3 regions of the Ideonella sp. FW305-24 genome follow, and region 1 is predicted to be linked to each of the others. Evidence: predicted binding sites of a transcription regulator. Region 1 holds the regulator's gene; each other region holds the start of a gene.
The links. The regulator HrcA, encoded in region 1, represses chaperone genes, less so after heat shock. The targets are predictions, from matches to a motif close to TTAGCACTCNNNNNNNNNGAGTGCTAA.
Positions count from the first base shown of each region.

Region 1 (7,171 bases):
CGAGCCTCGTCAATGAACTGCCGAAGCTCAGCCAGCAGCACGGCTGCATCCGATATTGCCGCCGTTGGGACAAAGGTAGTCACACGAGGCTTTGGAGGCTCGGCTGCTTTGCGTGTGCTCATCTCATCCCTTTGCACGGCCGCCCTTGCGGCTTCCTCGCCACATCTCGCGGCGCGCCTCCGATGCGGATGCGCACCGGCCGCATGAATGCTTTCAAGCAATGGCAACCGAACTGCCATGGCCGCACGCCACAGTCCAAGCGCTGGTGTGAGTGGTAGGCCGTGTTGGACTTGAACCAACGACCAAAGGATTATGAGTCCTCTGCTCTGACCAACTGAGCTAACGGCCCCCTACCGAAGGGGCGCATTGTAGAAGCTGCGGTGGGCGGTTGGCGGGTCACTCGATGCGCCAGTGGCTTGCCTCTGGGACCAGCGGCATTTCGGGGCCGGGGAGGACTTGCCTGACGTCTTCGGGCAGGGCTTGCTGGTGGGCGCGAATGAGGTCGTAGCGGTCCAGCGAGAGCTTGGTGCTGCTGTCTTCATCGGGCATGACGACCGGGCGCAGGAAGACCATGAGGTTGGTCTTCTTGCGGGTGCGGCTGAGGGTACGGAAGAAGGCGCCGAGGTAGGGGATGTCGCCGAGGACTGGCCATTGGTCGGCGTCGCTGGTGTACGTGTCTTCGATCAGACCGCCAAGCACGATGATCTTTCCGTCGTTGACCATGACCGTCGATTCGATGGAGCGCTTGTTGGTGGCCGGGCCGGCGTTGGTGGTGCCAGGCGTGGTGGTGCTGGAGACGGACGAGGATTCCTGCAGGATGGTCAGGCGGATGGCGCCGTTCGGGCCGATCTGCGGGCGGATGCGCAGCGTGAGGCCCACGTCCTTGCGCTCAATGGTCTGGAACGGGCTGGAGCTGGTGGTGGACGTGTACGAGCCGGTGACGAAAGGCACGTTCTGGCCGACGACGATCTTGGCTTCTTCGTTGTCCAGCGTGATCAGGTTGGCGGTGGACAGGATGTTGGTGCCGGAGGTGGACTGGATGGCCTGTGCGACGGTGGCCAGCGTGATGTCCGTCGTGGTGGCGGCGATGTTGAAGATCTGCTTCCACTGGATGCCCACGTCCATGGCCTTGCTGGCGTCCACCTCGACGACCAGCGATTCGACATAGAGCTGGGCGCGGCGCGTGTCCAGCTGCTCGACGACGGCGCGCAGCTGGCGGAACAGCGGCTCGGGTGCGGTGACGATCAGCGAGTTGGTGGCCGGATCGGCCTGGATGTTGCCGCCGGTGGCCGGTGCGGCGGTGCTGCTGAGCGGCGTGGTGGCGGCCGTGCTGGTGCTGCCGCCGCTGCTTGAGCTGGTGCTCGATGGCGTGCTGGCGTTCAGGCTGGACGAGCCACTGCTGCTGGGGCCGCTGCTGCGCGACTGGGACGAGGCGCCGCCACTGCTGGTGGCGCCCTGCCCGGTCGCGTCGCTGCTGAAGGCGGCGCGCAGCACGGTGGCCAGGCGCGTGGCTTCGGCGTGCTGCAGGTAGATGACGTGCACGTTGCTGCCGGCCAGGCCTGCGGCACCGGGCTGGTCCAGCCGGGCGACGAGCGCGCGGATGGCGGCCAGGCGGGCGGGGTTGGCGGCACGGACCAGCAAGGCGTTGATGCGGCTGTCGGCGACGATGGATGCGGAACCGGCGCTGCCCCCGCCCGCGCTGGCGTTGCTGCGCTGGGCTTGCGGGCCGGGGGTTGGACTGGCGGATGATGAACCGCCAGCCTCTTCGCTCAGTCGCTGCACCAGCACGGCCATGTCCACCGCCAGCGCGTGCTGCAGCGGGATGACTTCGACGTCGGTGGCGCTGGGCTGGTCCAGTGCGGTGATGATCTGGCCCAGGCGCTGCAGGTTGCTGGCGTAGTCGGTGATGACCAGCGCGTTGTTGCCGGCGCTGACGTTGATGGTGTTGTTCGCGGTGATCAGCGGGCGCAGCACCGGCAGCAGGTTGGCGGCGCTTTCGTAGGTGGGGCGGAAGATCTGCGTCTGCACCGTGTCGCCGGCGCGCGACGCACCTTCCACGGAGACGGTGCCGCTCTGCAGCTTGGCATCGGCCTCGGGAAGGATCTTCAGCATGCCGTTGGACTCGATGATGGCCAGGCTCAGGCCACGCAGGCCGGCCACGAAGATGGACAAGGCCTGGGCCTGGCTGACAGGCTGCTCGGTGTAGAGCGTGAGCCTGCCCTTGACGCGCGGGTCCACCAGGATGGGCCGGTTCAGCAGGTCGGCCATCACGCGGGCGGCGGCCTCCACTTCGATGTCTGGGAAGTTCAGCGTGGCACCGCCCGCATGTGCGGCCACTTTGGACGAGGCGCGGTTGGTGGACGCGGCATGCGAGGCGGCGGCGCCAGCGAGGAGGCAAGCGGCCAGCAGGCACGACCAGGCGCGCAGGCACGCGGGCCGCGTCATTCCAGAAAGGTTCACAGCAAGGACTTCAGCAGAGCAGGACGGGACAGCGCCGAACAGCGCAGGCCGCGATGCTGGAAGCCTTGTGTCAAGCGCGCTTGTGGCGCCGGTAAGTGCGCAGCAACATGGCTGCGCCGTCTTGCTCAGTGCTGGCTGTTCAGCGCTGGCTCAGGGCGTTGCCGACCAGCTTGGACGTGATGTCGACGATCTGGATCATGCGGTCGTAGGCCATGCGGGTGGGGCCGATCACGCCCAGCGTGCCGACGACGTGGCCGTCGACCTCGTACGGCGCGGAGACCACCGACAGCTCTTCGTACGGCACCACCCGGCTCTCGCCGCCGATGTAGATGCGCACGCCTTCGGCGCGGCTGGAGGTGTCCAGCAAGCGCATCAGCTGGGTCTTCTGCTCGAACAAGTCGAACAGCTTGCGCAGCGAGCCCATGTCGTGGCCGAAGTCCTGCACACCCAGCAGGTTGCGCTCGCCGCTGACGATGACCTGGTCCTCGTTTTCGGCCAGCGCCTCGGAGCCTGCCTTCACTGCCGCATGCATCAGCACGCCAATCTCGCCGCGCAACACCTCGACCTCGCCTTGCAACCGCTCGCGCACTTCCTCCAGACTGAGGTTTGCGTAGTGGGCGTTGAGGAAGTTGGTGGCCTCTATCAGTTCGCCCTGGCTGTAGTCGTGCGCGGTGAACAGCACGCGGTTCTGCACGTCACCGTCCGGTGCGACCAGGATCACCAGCACGCGCTTGTCGCCCAGGCGCATGAACTCGACGTGGCGGAACACGCTGGCCTTGCGCGGCGCGGTGACCACGCCGACGAAGCTCGACAGGTTGGACAGCAGCTGCGCGGCCTGGGCGATCACGCGCTGCGGCTGGTCCGGCTGCAGCTGGCCGCGGGCGGCGGCAAATTCGGAGGCGCTACCGGCCAGGTCCAGCGGGCGGGCAGTCAGCATGGTGTCGACAAACAGCCGGTAGCCGCGGGCGGTGGGAATGCGGCCGGCAGAGGTGTGCGGGCTGATGATCAGGCCGGCGTCTTCCAGGTCGGACATGACGTTGCGGATGGTCGCGGGCGACAGCTCCAGACCTGAGGCTTTGGAGAGCGTGCGCGAGCCCACGGGCTGCCCGTCGGCAATGTAGCGTTCAACCAGGGTTTTCAGCAGTGATCGGGCGCGATCGTCGAGCATGTTTTTCATTGTACGGACATGCACTTGTGCAGGGCGCCAACGAGGGCAGCCCAGGGGGTCTCACAGAAGGGCGTGTGGTGTAATTCTTCGCACCATGCCAACCCGTTTTCGCCACGCCGCGCTGATAGGCAAGTATCAGGCCCAGGGCATCCGACCGATGCTCGAAGCCATTGCCGACTTCCTGGGGCGCCAGGGCTTGGAAGTCTCGATCGACCACGAGACCGCGCACAACACCGACTGGACCGAACACACCGCCTTGAGCCCGGCCGAGATCGGCGCGCAGTGCGACATTGCGGTGGTGGTGGGCGGCGACGGCACCATGCTGGGCATTGCCCGCGAACTGGCAGCGCACAACCTGCCGCTGGTCGGCATCAACCAGGGGCGGCTGGGCTTCATCACCGACGTGCGCCTGAGCGACTGGGCCGAGGCACTGGGCCCCATCATCCAGGGCGACTACGAAGAAGAGCGGCGCGCGATGATCGAAGGCGCCGTGTGGCGCGACGGCGCGACCATCTTCGAAGGCCTGGCGCTGAACGACGTGGTGGTGAGCCGAGGTGCCACCTCCAGCATGGTCGAGCTGCGGGTGGACGTGGGCAGCGACTTCGTCGCCAACATGCGGGCCGATGGCCTGATCCTGGCATCGCCCACCGGTTCCACCGCCTATTCGCTGTCGGCCGGCGGGCCCATCCTGCATCCGTCCATTGGCGGCTGGGTGCTGGTGCCGATTGCCTCGCACACCTTGTCGAACCGACCCATCGTGCTGCCGGACTCTCAGGAAGTGACCATCACCATCGTGGCCGGGCGGGACGCCAGCGCCAGCTTCGACATGCAAAGCCTGGCCAGCCTGCTGCACGGTGACCAGGTGCGCATGCGCCGCTCGTCGCAGATGGTGCGCTTCTTGCACCCGCGTGGCTGGAGCTACTACGCCACGCTGCGCCGCAAGCTGCGCTGGTACGAAGGCACGGTCTGATCATGCTCAAGCACCTGACCCTGAAGGATTTCGTGATCGTCAGCGAGCTGGACCTCGCGTTCGATGGTGGTTTTTCCGTGCTGACCGGCGAGACCGGCGCCGGCAAGTCCATCCTGATCGACGCGCTGCAGCTCGCGCTGGGCGCCCGGGCCGAGAGCCAGATGGTGCGCGAAGGCGCTTCGCGCGCCGAAATCACCGCCGGCTTCGACTCACCCGCCTCGCTCACCGCCTGGCTGGACGAAGCCGGCTTCGAGCAGGACGACGACCTGCTGCTGCGCCGCGTGGTGGACGCCCAGGGCAAGAGCCGCGGCTTCATCAACGGCAGCCCGGCCACCGCCAGCCAGCTGCGCGAAGTGGCCGAGCACCTGGTGGACATCCACGGCCAGCACGCCTGGCAGGGCCTGACCAAGCCCGCCTCGGTGCGCGCGCTGCTGGACCAGCAGGCCGGCGCCGACACCACGCCTGTCGCCCGCGCCTACGCCGCCTGGAAAGCCGCGGCCGACGCACTGGCGCAAGCCCGCGAACACCAGGGCGAGCGCGAGGACGAACGCGAACGCCTGCAGTGGCAGCTCGGCGAGCTGGACAAGCTCTCGCCCGGCGAGACCGAGTGGCCGGAGCTGAACCATGAGCACCAGCGGCTGGCGCACGGCCAAGCGCTGATCGAGGCTGCGCACCAGGCCGGCCAGTGGCTGGAGGAAGACGAGGCCAGTGCCGCACGGCTGCTGGGCAAGGCGTTGAATGCGCTGGAAGCCGTCAGCGACTATGACGAGCGGCTGGCGCCGGTGATCGAAGGGCTGCACAGCGCCAGCGTGCAGCTGGACGACGCCACGCACACCTTGCAGGCCTACCTGGGCCGCGCCGAGCTGGACCCTTCGCGACTGGGCGAGCTGGACAGCAGGATCTCGGCCTGGATGGGCCTGGCCCGGCGCTTTCGCCGCCAGCCCGAAGACCTGCCCGCACTGCGCGAGGAATGGCGCGCGGCGCTGGCACAGCTGGAAGCCGCAGCCGACCTGCAAGGCCTGGAACAGCGTGTGCAGCAGGCCGAGCAGCAATGGCGCGAACAGGCCAGCACGCTGAGCCGCGCCCGCCAGCAGGCCGCCGGGCCGCTGGGCCAGCGCGTGACGGCGGCCATGCAGCAGCTGGGCATGGCCGGCGGCAAGTTCGAGGTGGCGCTGCAGCCGCAGGACACGCCGCAGGCTTACGGCCTGGAGACGGTGGAATTCCTGGTCGCCGGCCACGCAGGCAGCGCGCCGCGGCCGCTGGCCAAGGTGGCCTCGGGCGGCGAGCTTTCGCGGCTGGCGCTGGCCATTGCGGTGACCACGGCGCAGCGCCGCGGCAGCGCGCCCAAGGCCGCCGCGACGGACCTGAACCCCGGCACGCTGATCTTCGACGAGATCGACTCCGGCGTGGGCGGTACGGTGGCCGATGCGGTGGGCCGGCTGATGAAGCAGCTGGGCCAAAGCGTGCAGGTGCTGGCAGTGACCCACCTGCCGCAGGTGGCAGCATGCGCGGACCAGCACTTCGTCGTCGCCAAGGCCACGCGCCAGGGCAGGACGCACAGCCAGGTCACGCCCGTGAGCGGCGAGGCACGGGTGGCCGAAGTGGCGCGCATGCTGGGTGGCGACAAGCAGTCCGGCACCAGCCTGGCGCATGCGCAGGAGCTGATCAACCAGGCGGTGGTCGAGGCGGCACCGCGCGCGGCGCGCTCCCGCTGAGATGGCCATGAACGATTTGCCCGACCCGTCCGAGGACGATGTGGTGCCGGTGCCGGTCATGCCACCGGCATTGGAAGAGCGCGAGGTGGTGCTGGTCACCGGCATCTCGGGCTCTGGCAAGTCGGTCGCGCTGCATGCGCTGGAAGACGCCGGCTACTTCTGCGTGGACAACCTGCCGCCCGAGCTGCTGCGCGACTTCATCCGCGTCGAGCGTGGCCATGGCGTGCGGCGCATGGCGATTGCGGTCGACGTGCGTTCAGCCAATTCGCTGCCGGTGCTGCTGCCCACACTGTCGGCACTGAAAGCCGAAGGCGTGCGGGTGCGCAGCGTATTCCTGAATTCGCACACAACGGCCCTGGTGAAGCGCTTTTCCGAGACCCGCCGGCCGCACCCGCTGAGCAAGCCGCTGGAAGGCGGTGACGACCCCCACCGTGCGCTGGTCGACGCGATCGAGCTGGAGCGCAACCTGCTGGCCGACCTGCGCGAGCAGTCCACCGTGCTGGACACCAGCGAGCTGCGCCCGGCCCAGCTGCGGCTGTGGGTGCGCGACCTGGTGGGCGCGACCAGCAGCCGGCTGACGCTGGTGTTCCAGTCCTTTGCCTTCAAGCACGGCGTGCCGCTGGACGCCGACCTGGTGTTCGACGTGCGCGTGCTGCCCAACCCGTTTTACCTGCGCGAGCTGCGGCCGCTGACCGGCCAGGACGCGCCGGTGGCGGCCTACCTGCGCGAGCAGCCCGAAGTGCTGGAGATGATGAGCCAGATCGAGGCCTTTGTGCGGCGCTGGCTGCCGGCCTTCGAGCAGGACCAGCGCAGCTACCTGACGGTGGCCATTGGCTGCACCGGCGGCCAGCACCGCTC
Region 1 is NZ_JBYTAI010000002.1:78,992-86,162, forward strand. It holds gene AC3WR5_RS06070 (PDDEXK nuclease domain-containing protein) at 1-122, opposite strand, end outside; tRNA gene AC3WR5_RS06075 (tRNA-Ile) at 273-349, opposite strand; gene AC3WR5_RS06080 (secretin GspD/PilQ domain-containing protein) at 397-2,460, opposite strand; gene hrcA (heat-inducible transcriptional repressor HrcA) at 2,600-3,628, opposite strand; gene AC3WR5_RS06090 (NAD kinase) at 3,723-4,598, shown strand; gene recN (DNA repair protein RecN) at 4,601-6,313, shown strand; gene rapZ (RNase adapter RapZ) at 6,372-7,171, shown strand, end outside.

Region 2 (7,171 bases), on a different contig from region 1:
GGATGGTGTACGGCGAGGTCTTCTTCTTTTCCCACAGCGCGAAGGCCTTGCCGTCGGCCGAGACCAGCGGCACGTGCATGATGTCGTAGGCGCTGTTGCTGTAGCCCCGCGCTGCCAGGTAGTCCTTGGCGGTCTGTATGCCGGCTTTCTGGGTCCAGATGAAACCGCTGGACACGGGGCTGAAGTACAGCCGGCACATGCCGGTGACGATCTTGCCGTCATCGGTCAACGCGGCGGCGCTGGCCATGCCGCCCATCGTGGTGCCAGGGCACACGCCCAGGATCTCGCTCTTCCAGGTCTGCTTCTTCTCGCTCCAGCGCCACAGCGCGGCCGAGTTGAAGAAGGTGTTGGTGTCCAGGCTCTGGCCGGCCACCATCGTGCCGGCGGCGTTGACCGCTTCGGCGGTGCCTGGCAGGTCGTCCGCGGCGCCCATCACGGTCTTGCTGCCATGCGACCAGATCAGCGTGCGCCAGGTGCCACTGGTCGGGCTTTCCTCCCAGCCCACCAGCACGGTGCCGTCCTGGTTGATGGCGTTGATGCGCGACGAGCCGCCGTCGGTGGGCAGGCCCACCATGCCGCTGGCGTCGGTGTAGAAACCGTGCGCCTTGCCGCTGGTCAGCCAGTACAGGCCGCCGATGGTCTTGCCGTCCCCGGAGATGGACCAGACCGAGCTGTCGGTGGCGTCCATCACCGCACCGTCGGCCGGCAGCGGCTGGATCGTGGACCAGCCCTTTTTGCGGGTCCAGCGGCCGGCGGTGCCGTAGGTGCCGTCGTCCGACAGGATCATCGACGCGACGACCTTGCCGTCGCCCGAGATCACCGGATGGCCGCCGGACACGCCCAGCACGTCCAGCACGCTGCGTCCCAGGCGCTCGGTGGTGCCGGTCTTGTGCGACCACAGGAAGGTCTCGTAGTTGTCCAGCATGCGGCCGGTGGCGAACTTGGTGTCGGCCGACATGCCTTCCAGGTAGCAGTCGGTGCAAACCACCTGGGCCACCGCCTCCTGCGCCTGCGCGACCCAGGGCGATAGCATCGCAAACGAGGCCACCAGGCCTGCGCCTTGCATGAACTTGCGTGTATTCATCTTTCACACCTTCGAAAAGACAAGCCGACTCCGGGTCAGCCCCAACCTTGATCTGCCGCATCTAGAACTGCCGGACGCAGCGCGCCAACGCGCAATGTAACGAAACTAATGAAACGGCAAAAAATCTACAAGAGTTCTCTCAGAGATTGTCAGTCGGCTCGCTGCACGCTCCAAGGCCGCCTGAAAACTGGCCCGGCCAATGCAGCCACAATGGGCAGCCATGCCGATAGACGACTACGACTCCAGCTCACTGGATTCTTCGCAAGACTCCCGGCTGACGCCAAGCCCGGCGGCGCCGCGGCGCAAGCGGCCTGGCTGGCTGACGCATGCGCTGCTGGGCGTTGCGGCGCTGGCGGCTGCGGGCACGGCTTTCTGGGTGCAGACGCAGCGCCACCATGTGCCCATCCGCATCGAGGCCGACGAAGTCATCGAAGCGGTGATGCAGCGCAACTATGGTGCCTACTCTGCGGAGCAAAAGGGCTGGCTGTGGACCGGGCCGCAGCAGGTGCACTACCTGATGCAGGTGGTGCAGCAGGCCAAGGTGGGGCCGGAAGACGGCGCGCAAGGTGACGACGAGCTGTATTTCGTCGCCGCCGGCACGCCGCTGCGGCCCACCCAGGCGGAGCCGACGCTGACCGGGCTGTTCCAGGTCAAGGGCAACATGGCCAAGCGCGACGGTTCGCTGCTGGAGGTCAGCACGCCACTGCGGCAGGAGCAAGGTGCCAGGCCATTGCAGCCGCAGGACGTGAAGTTCATGGCGCTGGGCGCCAAGACCTGGGGCTGGGTGCTGACCACGCACTACGACGCCAAGGCGGCGGACAAGCCGGCGGCGACCTGGCAGGTGGTGATGGCGCCGCACGAGGTCGACATCGCCGAGCTGGTCCGCTTCCCGGCCTCGCTGGCAGACGGCCCTGGCAGCGCATGCGAACCCACGGCAGGCCAGGCCGGCACAGCGGTCACCGAAGCCGACGGCAAGGTGGACGACGAGGAAACGGCCGCAGCCGAAGAACAGCGGCGCTGCAGCCACGCCCGCTGGACCTACCGCGCCGGCCCGGTGCCGGCCAAGGGCTTGTTGAGCTTCAGCGTCACGGGCGGCGGATTGGTCAATGGCGAACAGCGGCCGCAGAAGACCTGGGAGCTGGCGTTCGATCCCAAGCGCTTCCGCTATGCGCTGCCGGAAGACCTGAGCTTCTAGCTCGCAGCGCTGGCGGCCGGATCGATGTTGTCGATCACGATCTGCATCTCGATCAGCGGCACCGGGTAGGCCATCTCGCAGCGCCAGCCGCGGAAGCGTTGGCCAGACAAGCCTGCGCGCTGCAGCGCCAGGGCCAGCGTGTCCTGGTGGTCCGGCACGCCGGCCAGCGCCCAGGGCTTGCCGTCGTCGGGCATGCCGTGCGGCAGCGGGTCGATGGTGGCGCTGAGGTTGAGTTGCCGGTAGTGCCGATGGGTCGGGTCCGGTGGCGCCAGCGGCACGCCGGTGGGGCCGGGCAGGAAGAAGGTGATGCGCGGGCGGGCCCGCGGCCATAGGCTTTCGGCCATGAAGACGTCGCGCACCAGGCGGTGGCACGGGGTGTGCAGCATGTAGATGCGCAGGATCTGGCTGCTGGCGGCATCGTCCAGCTGGTGCCCGCGGTCGGCGCGGAAGGCGGTGGTCAGCGGACTGGGGATGGCAGCGCTGTCGCCGGGCAGCACGAAGGTGTTGATGCGCCCTTCACGTTCCAGCTGCAGCGCCGGCAGCGGCTGGCCGCTGGCTTCGGCGAGGATGAAATCGGCCGCGTCGTCGGTGCCGGGCCTACCTGCCAGGCTGCGCATGCGCGGCTCTTCACCATCGGGCGCGACCTCGTCCTGCACATGCAGGCTCAGCAGCGGCACCGCAGTGCCGGGTGTGACCCGCTGCAGGCCGATGCGGCGATGCACTTCGATGAAATCGAGGTGCCGGCCGTCCGGGCTCGGCACGATGAACAAGGCGGTGCTGACGGTCTCGGCGTAGTGGCCGAACAGAAAGGACACGGCCTTGAACGAGGCCTGGCGGGCCATGTGCTCACGGCGGGCGCGCACGTCTTCCTCGTTGGCGCCGAGTTGGGCATCCAGTCCCTGGCGACCACCGGGCAGCCGGTCCAGCAGCGACTGGAAGGCGTCGATGGCTGCGGCCAGCGGGCTGACCAGCGCCTCGTCGGCATGGCCCTGGGCACCGTCGATCAGCATGCGCAGCCCGGTGGGCGATGGCAGGCGGTGCAGGAATTCGGCGTCGGACTCGGCGCGCGTGGCCTGCACCAGCCGGCTGGCCAGGCTCTTGTCCAGTCCAGCGCTGCGCATCAGCCGGATCGGCCGCGGCGGCATGCCGGCGAGCTCGGCGATCAAGGGCGTCAACGCGGCTCGCAGCGCAGTCGCAACGGCCGTCACCGGCGACGTGCCACGGGCCGGCAGGTCGGCAGGCTCAGCGGCCGTGGCATCCGACGAGGACAGCGGGGAAAGCGCGAGGGAAGACATCGAAACAGCGGCCAGCGGTGCGGGACTAGGTGGTCCCGAGTATCGGTGAAGTGACCCCGGCGACGGCGCCAGCAAAGACGGGCCTGCCGCTGCGGCAGGCCCGAAAAACACCCGCATCGGTCACGAGGACCGCGAGCGGATGCTGGACTCAAGGCGCGATGGCCGCGTCCGGCAGCGTGATCAACATGCTGCGCTGGGTGTACGGCGAGCGCTTCATGACTTCGACGATGACCAGCTTGTCGCCCTTGGGCGTGATGGCGATCACGTTGGTCAGGTTGTAGCCCCTGGACGAGTAGCCATGGGTCTTCAGGAAGTCGGCCGCCAGGACCAGGCCGGTGGCCTTGGTCCAGAGGAAGCCGCTGGTGGCCGGCGTGAAGGTGGTGCGGGCCAGGCCGCCGACCAGCTTGCCATCGTCGGACAGCGCATTGGCATAGGCCATGCCGCCCCAATCGCTGTTGGGCAGGATGCCCAGGATCTTGGTCTCCCACTTCTTGCCGTTCCACTTCCAGCGGGCGGCCGCCGGGATGCCGGTTTCCGGGTCCGGCGCCTGGCCGACCAGGATGTCACCGTCACCGTTCACTGCCTCGGCTTCGCCGTAGTTCAGGTCCAGCCAGGTGCGCTCGCCGTTCACCCACACGGCCGGCAGGCGGCTGCCGGTGTTGGGGTCTTCTTCCCAGCCGGCCAGCACGCTGCCGTCCTTGTTGGCATCGTCGATGCGAGCCGAGCCGCCAGCCGTCGGCATGCCGACCATGCCGACCTTGGCCTTCCAGACGCTGCCATGTGCGCTGCCACCGCTCTGGTTCGGGCGCCAGTACAGGCCGGTGATGACTTTGCCGTCGCGCGACATGCCCCAGACCGAACCGTCGTCGGTGTCCATCACGCCGCCATCGGCCGGCAGCGGCTTCAGCACGGTCCAGCCTTTTTCCGCGGTCCACACCGCTTGGGTGCCGTAGGTGTTGGCGTCGTTCATCACCGTGGCCGCCACCTTCTTGCCATCACCGGAAATGGCAGGAAGGCCAGGCGGCGGAATGCCGATCTCGGTGGCCATGTTGCGGCCCAGCAGGGTCAGGCCGGTGCTGGCGTTCCAGTGGAAGGTCTCGTAGGTGCCGTACATCTGGCCGGTGGCGGACTGGCCATCGGTGGACAGGTCGGTCACCAGGCATTCGCAGATCTGCACCGCGGTGGCGGTTTGGGCCTGCGCCAGCGAAGGCAGCAACGCGGCGATGGCCGCAGCGATCACGCCGGCAGCCGGCAAGGACTTGCTCATCAACATCTCCAACCCCTCTATGTTCAGACTCAATCCATCCACACGCAGGCCGGCGCGCTGCTGGCCCACAAGCTCATTGCCGGCGTGCAATCCATCACCACACCCGGCACCGTGAACTGACTTTAGCCATCTGTCATATTTTCTTCAAGAGTTCTCCCAGAGATTTTTACGACCTTTTCACCCTTCTTTCTAGGGGAGCAAAAACCCTGGAACTCGAACCCACGCGACCCCACATGACCCGCCTTAGCACTCAACCGGAGGGAGTGCTAATATCCGCGGAACCAATTTCCTGGCACACGAGTCCACCACCACATGACCATGACCTCCACCAACGCCCTGGCCTTGCGTGATCCGTGGGCCCTGGTGCCGCCGATCGGCAACCTGGATGCCTACATCACCGCGGTCAACCGCATTCCGCTGCTCACGCCGGAAGAAGAAGGTGAGTTCGCGCGCCAGTTGCGCGACAAGGACGACGTACAGGCCGCCGGCCGATTGGTGCTGTCGCACCTGCGCCTGGTCGTGTCGGTCTCGCGCCAGTACCTGGGTTACGGCCTGCCGCAAGGCGACCTGATCCAGGAAGGCAACGTCGGCCTGATGAAGGCGGTGCGCCGCTTTGACCCGGAACAAGGCGTGCGCTTGGTCAGCTACGCGCTGCACTGGATCAAGGCCGAGATCCACGAGTACATCCTGAAGAACTGGCGCATGGTCAAGGTCGCGACGACCAAGGCCCAGCGCAAGCTGTTCTTCAACCTGCGTTCGATGAAGCAGACGCTGAAGAGCAAGTCTGGCGACCAGAGTTTCCGCGCGACGCTGACGCCTGACGAAGTGGCGACCATGGCCCGCGACTTGAACGTCAAGCCGGAAGAGGTCGTCGAGATGGAAACCCGGCTGTCGGGTGGCGACGTGGCTTTCGAGCCGCAGGGCGACGAAGGCGAGGAAACCTTCGCCCCCATCGCCTACCTGGCCGACGACACGCAGGAGCCGACCCGGGTGCTGGAAGCACGTGGCCGCGACTGGCTGGGCAGCGACGGCATTGCCCATGCGCTGGACCAGCTCGACCCCCGCAGCCGCCGCATCGTCGAGGAACGCTGGCTGAAGGTCAACGACGACAGCTCCGGCGGCATGACGCTGCATGAGCTGGCGGCCGACTACGGCGTCAGCGCAGAGCGCATCCGCCAGATCGAAGTGGCGGCGATGAAGAAGATGCGCAAGGCGCTGGAAGCGGCCTGAACGCTTCCGCCCTGCGATGCAAAACAGCTCCCTCGGGAGCCGTTTTCGTTGTAGGGCCAGCCGGCCTCAGCCTTCGGCCAGCAACTGCTTCAGGTCCTGCGCCAGCACGTCCGGCCCGCCGCCATAGCGGGTGAACACCCGCACCCTGCCCTGGCGGTCGAACAGGTAGGAGCCGGCGGTGTGGTCCAGCGTGTAGCTGCTTTCGGTCTTGCCAGGCACCTTCGCGAAAAACACCTTGAAGCCCTTGGCTGCCGCCAGCGTCTGCTCCGGCGTGCCGCGCAGCGCGATGAAGTCCGGCCCGAAGTTGGCCATGTAGGCCTTCAGCACCGGGCCGGTGTCGCGCTCCGGGTCCAGCGTGACGAAGATCGGCAGCACGTCCTTGCCCTGCTCGCCAAGCTGCTGCTTGACTGCCGCCAGCTCGCCCATCGTCGTCGGGCAGACGTCCGGGCATTGCGTGTAGCCGAAGAACACCACCAGCACCTTGCCCTTGTACTGGGCCAGCGTGCGCGGCTGGCCGTCCACGTCCTGCAGGCTGAGGCCGCTGGCGTACTCGGCGCCGGTGATGTCCACGCCTTTGAAGCCGGCGGTGGGGCCTGGGCGGTCGCAGGCGGCCAGCGCCAGCGCGGCGGTCGCCGCCAGCCAGTGGCGGCGGGACCAGGCAGTTGCTTGAGGGTTCATCGAACGGACATCGGGTTGCGACGCAGCCGGCTCAGCGCAAGCCGGCCAGCAGCGGACTCAGGTAGTGGTCCACCAGCAGCGCGGCGAACAGCAGCGCCAGGTAAAGGATGGAGAAGAAGAAGGTGCGGCGGGCCAGCGCGTCGGAGTAATTGCGCCACAGCCGGAAACCGTAGGCAATGAACCAGAAGCCCAGCACCAGCGCGCTGGCCAGGTAGATCCAGCCGCTCATGCCGTAGACAAACGGCATCAGCGTGCCGGCCAGCAGCACGATGGTGTAGAGGAACACATGCAGCCGCGTCAGCTCGGCGCCGTGGGTCACCGGCAGCATCGGCAGGCCGGAGCGTCGGTAGTCGTCGGCGCGGTACAGCGCCAGCGCCCAGAAGTGCGGCGGAGTCCACAGGAAGATGATCAGGCACAGCAGC
Region 2 is NZ_JBYTAI010000005.1:33,914-41,084, forward strand. It holds gene AC3WR5_RS14765 (hypothetical protein) at 1-1,084, opposite strand, end outside; gene AC3WR5_RS14770 (hypothetical protein) at 1,305-2,279, shown strand; gene AC3WR5_RS14775 (hypothetical protein) at 2,276-3,574, opposite strand; gene AC3WR5_RS14780 (hypothetical protein) at 3,723-4,841, opposite strand; gene rpoH (RNA polymerase sigma factor RpoH) at 5,154-6,071, shown strand; gene AC3WR5_RS14790 (SCO family protein) at 6,138-6,749, opposite strand; gene cyoE (heme o synthase) at 6,781-7,171, opposite strand, start outside.
Region 2: the regulator HrcA is predicted to act here: its motif matches at 5,085-5,111, upstream of rpoH (RNA polymerase sigma factor RpoH).

Region 3 (7,171 bases), on a different contig from region 1:
CCACGCTGTTCGGCGAGAAGATCGTCATCCGTATTCTCGACTCTTCCAGCGCGAAGATGGGCATCGAGGCGCTCGGTTATGAACCGGAGGAAAAGGAGCGGCTGATGCACGCGGTGCACCGGCCCTATGGCATGGTGCTGGTGACCGGGCCAACCGGCTCGGGCAAGACAGTGTCGCTCTACACCTGCCTGAACATCCTGAACCAGCCGGGCGTGAACATCTCGACCGTGGAAGACCCGGCGGAAATCAACCTGCCCGGCATCAATCAGGTCAATGTCAACGACAAGGCTGGCCTGACCTTCGCCTCGGCACTGAAGTCCTTCCTGCGCCAGGATCCGGACGTGATCATGGTCGGCGAAATCCGCGACCTGGACACTGCGGACATTGCGATCAAGGCCGCGCAGACCGGCCACTTGGTGCTGTCCACGCTGCATACCAACGACGCACCGTCCACCTTGACCCGGTTGTTGAACATGGGCGTGGCGCCTTTCAACATCGCGTCCAGCCTGTTGCTGATCACCGCCCAGCGCCTGGTACGCCGCTTGTGCGAAAGCTGCAAGGCGCCTGCCGACTACCCGAGGCCTGCGCTGTTGCGTGCAGGCTTCACCGAAAGCGAACTCGACGGCACTTGGCGCCCTTACCGCGCCGTGGGCTGCTCTGCCTGCAACAATGGCTATCGTGGTCGTCTGGGCATTTACCAGGCCATGCCGATCACTGACGCGATTCAGCGGCTGATCCTGGCCAATGGTTCGGCCAACGATCTGGCGATACAGGCTCGCGAAGATGGGGTGCGCGATTTGCGCCAGTCCGGCCTGCTGAAGGTCAGGCTGGGCGCAACCTCACTGGAAGAAGTCATCGCCGCGACCAACGAATAGCGGCACGCGAAACAATCAAGGCAACACCGGTTTGCACCGGGCGAAGCCAGGGTCCTGAGAATCCACCCGCGTTGCGGGCGTCGACTACAACTGATCACACCGTCGGGAGCGGCCGGAGGCTTTATGGCTACAGCAGCGGCAGCAAGAAGCGCCAAGGATTTCACCTTCGAATGGGAAGGCAAGGACCGCAACGGCAAGGTCGTGCGCGGGGAGTTGCGCGCCGGCGGAGAAGCCGCCGTGAGTGCCAGCCTGCGTCGGCAGGGCGTGCTGGTCACCAAGGTGAAGAAGCGCCGCAGTTCCGGCGGCAAGAGCATCAAGCCCAAGGACATTGCCATCTTCACGCGCCAGTTGGCAACGATGATGAAGGCCGGCGTGCCCTTGCTGCAAGCCTTCGAAATCGTCGCCCGCGGCAGCACCAATGCCACGCTGACCCGGCTGCTGATGGATATCCGTGCGGACATCGAGACAGGTACCAGCCTGTCTGCTGCGTTCCGCCGGCATCCGAAATACTTCGATGCCCTGTACTGCAACCTGGTCGAGGCCGGCGAAGCTGGCGGTATTCTGGAATTGCTGCTCGGCCGTCTGGCGCTTTACCAGGAAAAGACGCTGGCACTGAAGCAGAAGGTCAAGTCAGCGCTGATCTACCCGATGTCGGTGCTGGTGGTCGCCTTCATCGTGGTCACGGTGATCATGATTTTCGTGATCCCGGCCTTCGAGGACGTGTTCAAGAATTTCGGCGCCGACTTGCCCACGCCCACGCTGTTGGTGATCGCCATGAGCAAGTTTTTCGTCTCCTATTGGTGGGCCATTTTCGGCAGCATCTTCGGCGGCGGCTACATGTTCGTGCGCACCTGGCGGCGTTCGGAAAGGCTTCAATTTTTCATGGATCGCCTGTTCCTGCGCATGCCGGTCTTCGGCGAACTGGTTCGCAAATCCATCATCGCGCGCTGGACCCGGACCCTTTCGACCTTGTTCGGTGCCGGTGTCCCGTTGGTGGAGGCGCTGGACTCGGTTGGCGGCACCGCAGGCAACAAGGTCTATGCCATCGCCACCGAAGCGATTCAACGTGACGTCGCCTCCGGCACCGCACTGACTTCGGCCATGACCGCAACCGGCGTGTTCCCGAACATGGTGTTGCAGATGGCTGGCATCGGCGAAGAATCGGGCGCGCTAGATGACATGCTTGCACGCGCCGCGGAGTTCTACGAAGAAGAAGTCGACGAGATGGTGAAGGGCCTCTCAACCTTGATGGAACCCATCATCATCGTCTTTCTTGGGACCATCATCGGCGGCATCGTCGTGTCGATGTACCTGCCCATCTTCAAGCTCGGTCAGGTGGTCTGACACATGACGACCGGAGAATGGGCGATCTGGCTGTCGCCCTGGGTGTTGGGTGCGCTCGGGCTTTGCATCGGCAGCTTCCTGAACGTGGTCGCGCATCGCCTGCCGCGCATGATGGAGCGGCAATGGTGGCGGGACGTGGCCCAGCAGCTGAGCGACGGCGAGTCATTCCAGCGGACTTTTGGACGGGGAGCGCCCAAGCCACTTGCCGCTACCTCAGGCGAACTTGAGCAGGAACTGGACAAGCTCGGCCGGTTGACGCTTTCCAAGCCCGCCTCACGCTGCCCTGCCTGCCAGCACAAGATCCGCTGGCATGAGAACATTCCGCTGGTGAGCTGGTTGCGGCTGCGAGGCCGCTGCTCCGCCTGCGGGACCCGCATTTCGGTGCGCTATCCGCTGCTGGAACTGGCCACCGGCCTGCTGTTCGCCGGCATTGCCTGGCGCGTGGGCCCGCAACCGGTGGCGCTGGCCTGGTGCGGCGTGGCCGCCACGCTGGTCGCGCTGACTGCCATCGACTGGGACACCACCTTGCTGCCGGACGCGCTGACGCTGCCGTTGCTGTGGGCCGGTCTGTGCGCCGCAGCGCTGGAATGGACGCTGCCACTCAGCACCTCGCTCTGGGGTGCCGTCGTGGGCTACCTGTCGCTGTGGTCGGTGTACTGGCTGTTCAAGCTGACGACAGGCAAGGAAGGCATGGGCCACGGCGACTTCAAGCTGCTGGCCGCGCTGGGGGCCTGGCTGGGCTGGAAAGCCATCCTGCCCATCGTGCTGATGGCTTCGGTGATCGGCGCGGTGGTCGGCATCGGCATGAAGCTCAGCGACACCTTGCGCGAAGGGCGCTACGTGCCATTCGGCCCGTTCCTCGCCGGTGGCGGACTGGTGCTGATGCTGGCGGGCACCGAAACGGTATTGGGCTGGATAGGGCAGTGAGCCCCGCACGGCCGCCCGAAGGGTCTCATTCCCGCCCGGCGGGACCGGCCGCGGGCCGCAGGGTGCGCCAGTGAGCGCTGTGCGCGTGGGCTTGACCGGCGGCATCGGCAGCGGCAAGAGCACGGTCGCGGCACTGCTGGCAGGCCGAGGCGCCAAAGTCATCGACACCGATGCGATCTCGCGCGCGTTGACCGCACCACAAGGCGCTGCGCTGCCCGCCATCGCCGCGGCATTTGGTGCCGACATGGTCGATGAACATGGCGCATTGGACCGGGCCCGCATGCGCCAGCTGGCCTTTGGCCAGGCCCCGGAAGCGCTGCAAGCCAAGCAGACGCTTGAGCACATCCTGCACCCATTGATCCAGGCCGAGACGGCACGCCAGGCCGCACAGGCAGAACCTGGCCAGCCACTGGTGTTCGACGTGCCGCTGCTGGCCGAGTCGGCCCATTGGCGTGGCCGGGTGGACAAGGTGCTGGTCATCGACTGCAGCGAGGCGACACAGGTCCGACGCGTCATGGCCCGCTCCGGCTGGCCTGCGCAGGAGGTGCAGCGCGTGATCGCGCTGCAGGCCACGCGGGCAGAGCGCCGCGCCATCGCCGATGCCGTGATCCTCAACGACGGGCTGAGCCTCGCGCAGTTGCAGGCCGAGCTGGACGCGCTCTGGCAGCAAGGTTTTTTCGGTCCGGCCGCTGCGCCCGGGGTGTGAAACAATCGCCGCCAGCCAACCGCCCGGAAAGCGCCTTTTGGTCCTCTACGAATACCCGTTCAACGAAAGCATCCGCACGATGCTGCGGCTCGAACACCTGTTCGGCCGACTGAACACCCTGGTGCCGCGTGACGAAGCGGTCGACCATCATTTCTCCCTGGTCACGCTGTTCGAGATCATGGACGTGGCCTCGCGGGCCGACCTGAAATCCGACCTGCTCAAGGAACTGGAGCGCCACAAGGCGCAGTTGCAAAGTTATCGCGGCAACCCGCATGTGTCGGAAGCCGCGCTGGACGAAGTCGTGGCTCGCATCGACCATGCCTTCAACGGCCTGAACCAGTTCGCGGGCAAGGCTGGGCAAGCGCTGACCACCAACGAGTGGCTGATGAGCATCCGCAGCCGCATCAGCATTCCTGGTGGCACCTGCGAGTTCGACCTGCCGGCCTACTTCGCCTGGCAGCAGCACAGCCCCGATCGGCGCCGCGCCGACCTCGCCCAGTGGCTCAGCCACCTGTGGCCGCTGGGCGAAGCGCTGCACGTGCTGCTGGGCCTGCTGCGGGACGCCGGCATGCCGCACAAGGTCGTGGCCCAGGGCGGCCAGTACCAGCAAACCCTGCCCCAGGGCCGCACCTACCAGTTGCTGCGAGTGCGGCTGGACGACGGGGTGGACCTGGTGCCAGAGATCAGCGGCCACCGCCTGATGGTCTCGGTGCGGCTGATGCGGGCCGACGCCGAGGGCCGCCTGCGCCCCGCCGCGCAGGACACCGCGTTTGAACTCTCGCTCTGCGCCTGAGTCCCATCGCTTCGTCATTCGTTTCCGCCTCGCCCTTGCACTTGCAAGCACCGCCAGCGCCTGCCGTGAACCAGCCCAAATCCAGCCCCCCATCCTCCGTTGCCGCCAAGGCCATCGAGGTCAACTGCCCGGCCTGCGGCGAGCGCACGCTGTATTCGCCTGCGAACGCCTTCCGGCCCTTCTGCAGCGCCCGCTGCCAGGGCCATGATTTCGGCGCCTGGGCCAATGAAGGCTACCGGGTGCCGACCAAGCCCAGCAGCGAAGAGCCGGAGCCCTGAGCCGGCTACGGACCGCCCTCAGGCCGGTTTTCGTCACACCCGGGCACTCGCCTGCTCTTGAAACCCGGCAGACGGTGCCTATAATGGGATTAGCACTCAACCAAGTCGAGTGCTAACAGTTCTGGCGTCGGCCTTCCTGGCCGGCGTTCCTGAGCACCTGATGTGATGCAGCGCCCTTTGCCGGTGTTGCCTTCCTCGCTCAAAGCCACTGCATTTAGGAGATGCCATGAAACTTCGTCCGTTGCACGATCGCGTGATCGTCAAGCGCCTGGAACAAGAAACCAAGACCGCCTCCGGCATCGTCATCCCTGACAACGCCGCCGAGAAGCCTGATCAAGGCGAAGTCCTGGCCGTTGGCCCGGGCAAGCGCAACGACAAGGGCGACTTCATCGTCCTGAACGTCAAGGTCGGTGACCGCGTGCTGTTCGGCAAGTACTCTGGCCAGTCGGTCAAGGTCGACGGCGAAGAGCTGATGGTCATGCGCGAAGAAGACCTGTTTGCGGTCGTCGAGAAGTAATCCTTCTCCCTCTGCACACACCTCTTACTGAACTGAATTCGGAGAATACAAATGGCAGCAAAAGACGTGATCTTTGGCTCTGATGCCCGCACCCGCATGGTTGAAGGCGTGAACATCCTGGCCAATGCGGTCAAGGTCACGCTGGGCCCCAAGGGCCGCAACGTGGTCCTGGAGCGCTCCTTCGGCGCCCCCACCGTCACCAAGGACGGTGTCTCGGTGGCCAAGGAAATCGAGCTGAAGGACAAGCTGCAGAACATGGGCGCGCAGATGGTCAAGGAAGTTGCTTCCAAGACCTCCGACAACGCCGGTGACGGCACCACCACCGCCACCGTGCTGGCGCAAGCCATCGTGCGCGAAGGCATGAAGTACGTGGCCGCCGGCATGAACCCGATGGACCTGAAGCGCGGCATCGACAAGGCGGTCACCGCCCTGGTCGCCCAGCTGAAGGCAGCCTCCAAGGCCACCACGACCTCCAAGGAAATCGCGCAAGTCGGCACCATCTCGGCCAACAGCGATTCCGAAGTCGGCCGCATCATCGCTGAAGCGATGGACAAGGTCGGCAAGGAAGGCGTCATCACCGTCGAAGACGGCAAGTCGCTGGACAGCGAACTCGACGTCGTCGAAGGCATGCAGTTCGACCGCGGCTACCTGTCGCCCTACTTCATCAACAACCCGGAAAAGCAAGCCGCACTGCTGGACAACCCGTTTGTCCTGCTGTTCGACAAGAAGATCTCGAACATCCGCGATCTGCTGCCGACCCTGGAACAAGTGGCCAAGGCTGGCCGTCCGCTGCTGATCATCGCTGAAGAAGTCGATGGCGAAGCGCTGGCGACCCTGGTGGTCAACACCATCCGCGGCATCCTGAAGGTCGTCGCCGTCAAGGCCCCGGGCTTTGGCGACCGTCGCAAGGCCATGCTGGAAGACATCGCCATCCTGACCGGTGGCAAGGTCATCGCCGAAGAAGTCGGCCTGTCACTCGAGAAGGTCACGCTGGCCGACCTGGGCCAGGCCAAGCGCGTCGAAGTGGGCAAGGAAAACACCATCATCATCGATGGCGCTGGTGCCGCTGCCGACATCGAAGCCCGCGTCAAGCAAGTGCGCGTGCAGATCGAAGAAGCTTCGAGCGACTACGACCGTGAAAAGCTGCAAGAACGCGTGGCCAAGCTGGCCGGCGGTGTTGCCGTCATCAAGGTCGGTGCTGCCACCGAAGTCGAGATGAAGGAAAAGAAGGCCCGCGTCGAAGACGCGCTGCACGCGACCCGTGCCGCCGTTGAAGAAGGCATCGTCGCCGGTGGCGGCGTGGCCCTGCTGCGCGCCCGCCAGACGGCAGGCACCATCAAGGGTGACAACGCTGACCAGGACGCCGGCATCAAGCTGATCCTGAAGGCGATCGAAGCCCCGCTGCGCGAAATCGTGTCGAACGCCGGTGGCGAACCCAGCGTGGTGATCAACGCCGTGTTGGCTGGCAGTGGCAATCACGGCTTCAATGCCGCGAACGACACCTATGGCGACATGATCGAGATGGGCATCCTGGACCCGACCAAGGTGACCCGGACCGCGCTGCAAAACGCCGCTTCGGTCGCTTCGCTGATGCTGACCACCGAATGCATGGTTGCCGAAGCCCCGAAGGACGACGCGCCTTCGATGCCCGGCGGCGGCATGGGTGGCATGGGCGGCATGGGCATGGACATGTAAGCTGTCCTGCCTGAGCGTCCCCGCTCTCGCAAGCAT
Region 3 is NZ_JBYTAI010000005.1:155,259-162,429, forward strand. It holds gene pilB (type IV-A pilus assembly ATPase PilB) at 1-875, shown strand, start outside; gene AC3WR5_RS15365 (type II secretion system F family protein) at 999-2,219, shown strand; gene AC3WR5_RS15370 (prepilin peptidase) at 2,223-3,146, shown strand; gene coaE (dephospho-CoA kinase) at 3,217-3,852, shown strand; gene zapD (cell division protein ZapD) at 3,890-4,645, shown strand; gene AC3WR5_RS15385 (DNA gyrase inhibitor YacG) at 4,711-4,923, shown strand; gene groES (co-chaperone GroES) at 5,150-5,440, shown strand; gene groL (chaperonin GroEL) at 5,492-7,135, shown strand.
Region 3: the regulator HrcA is predicted to act here: its motif matches at 5,013-5,039, upstream of groES (co-chaperone GroES).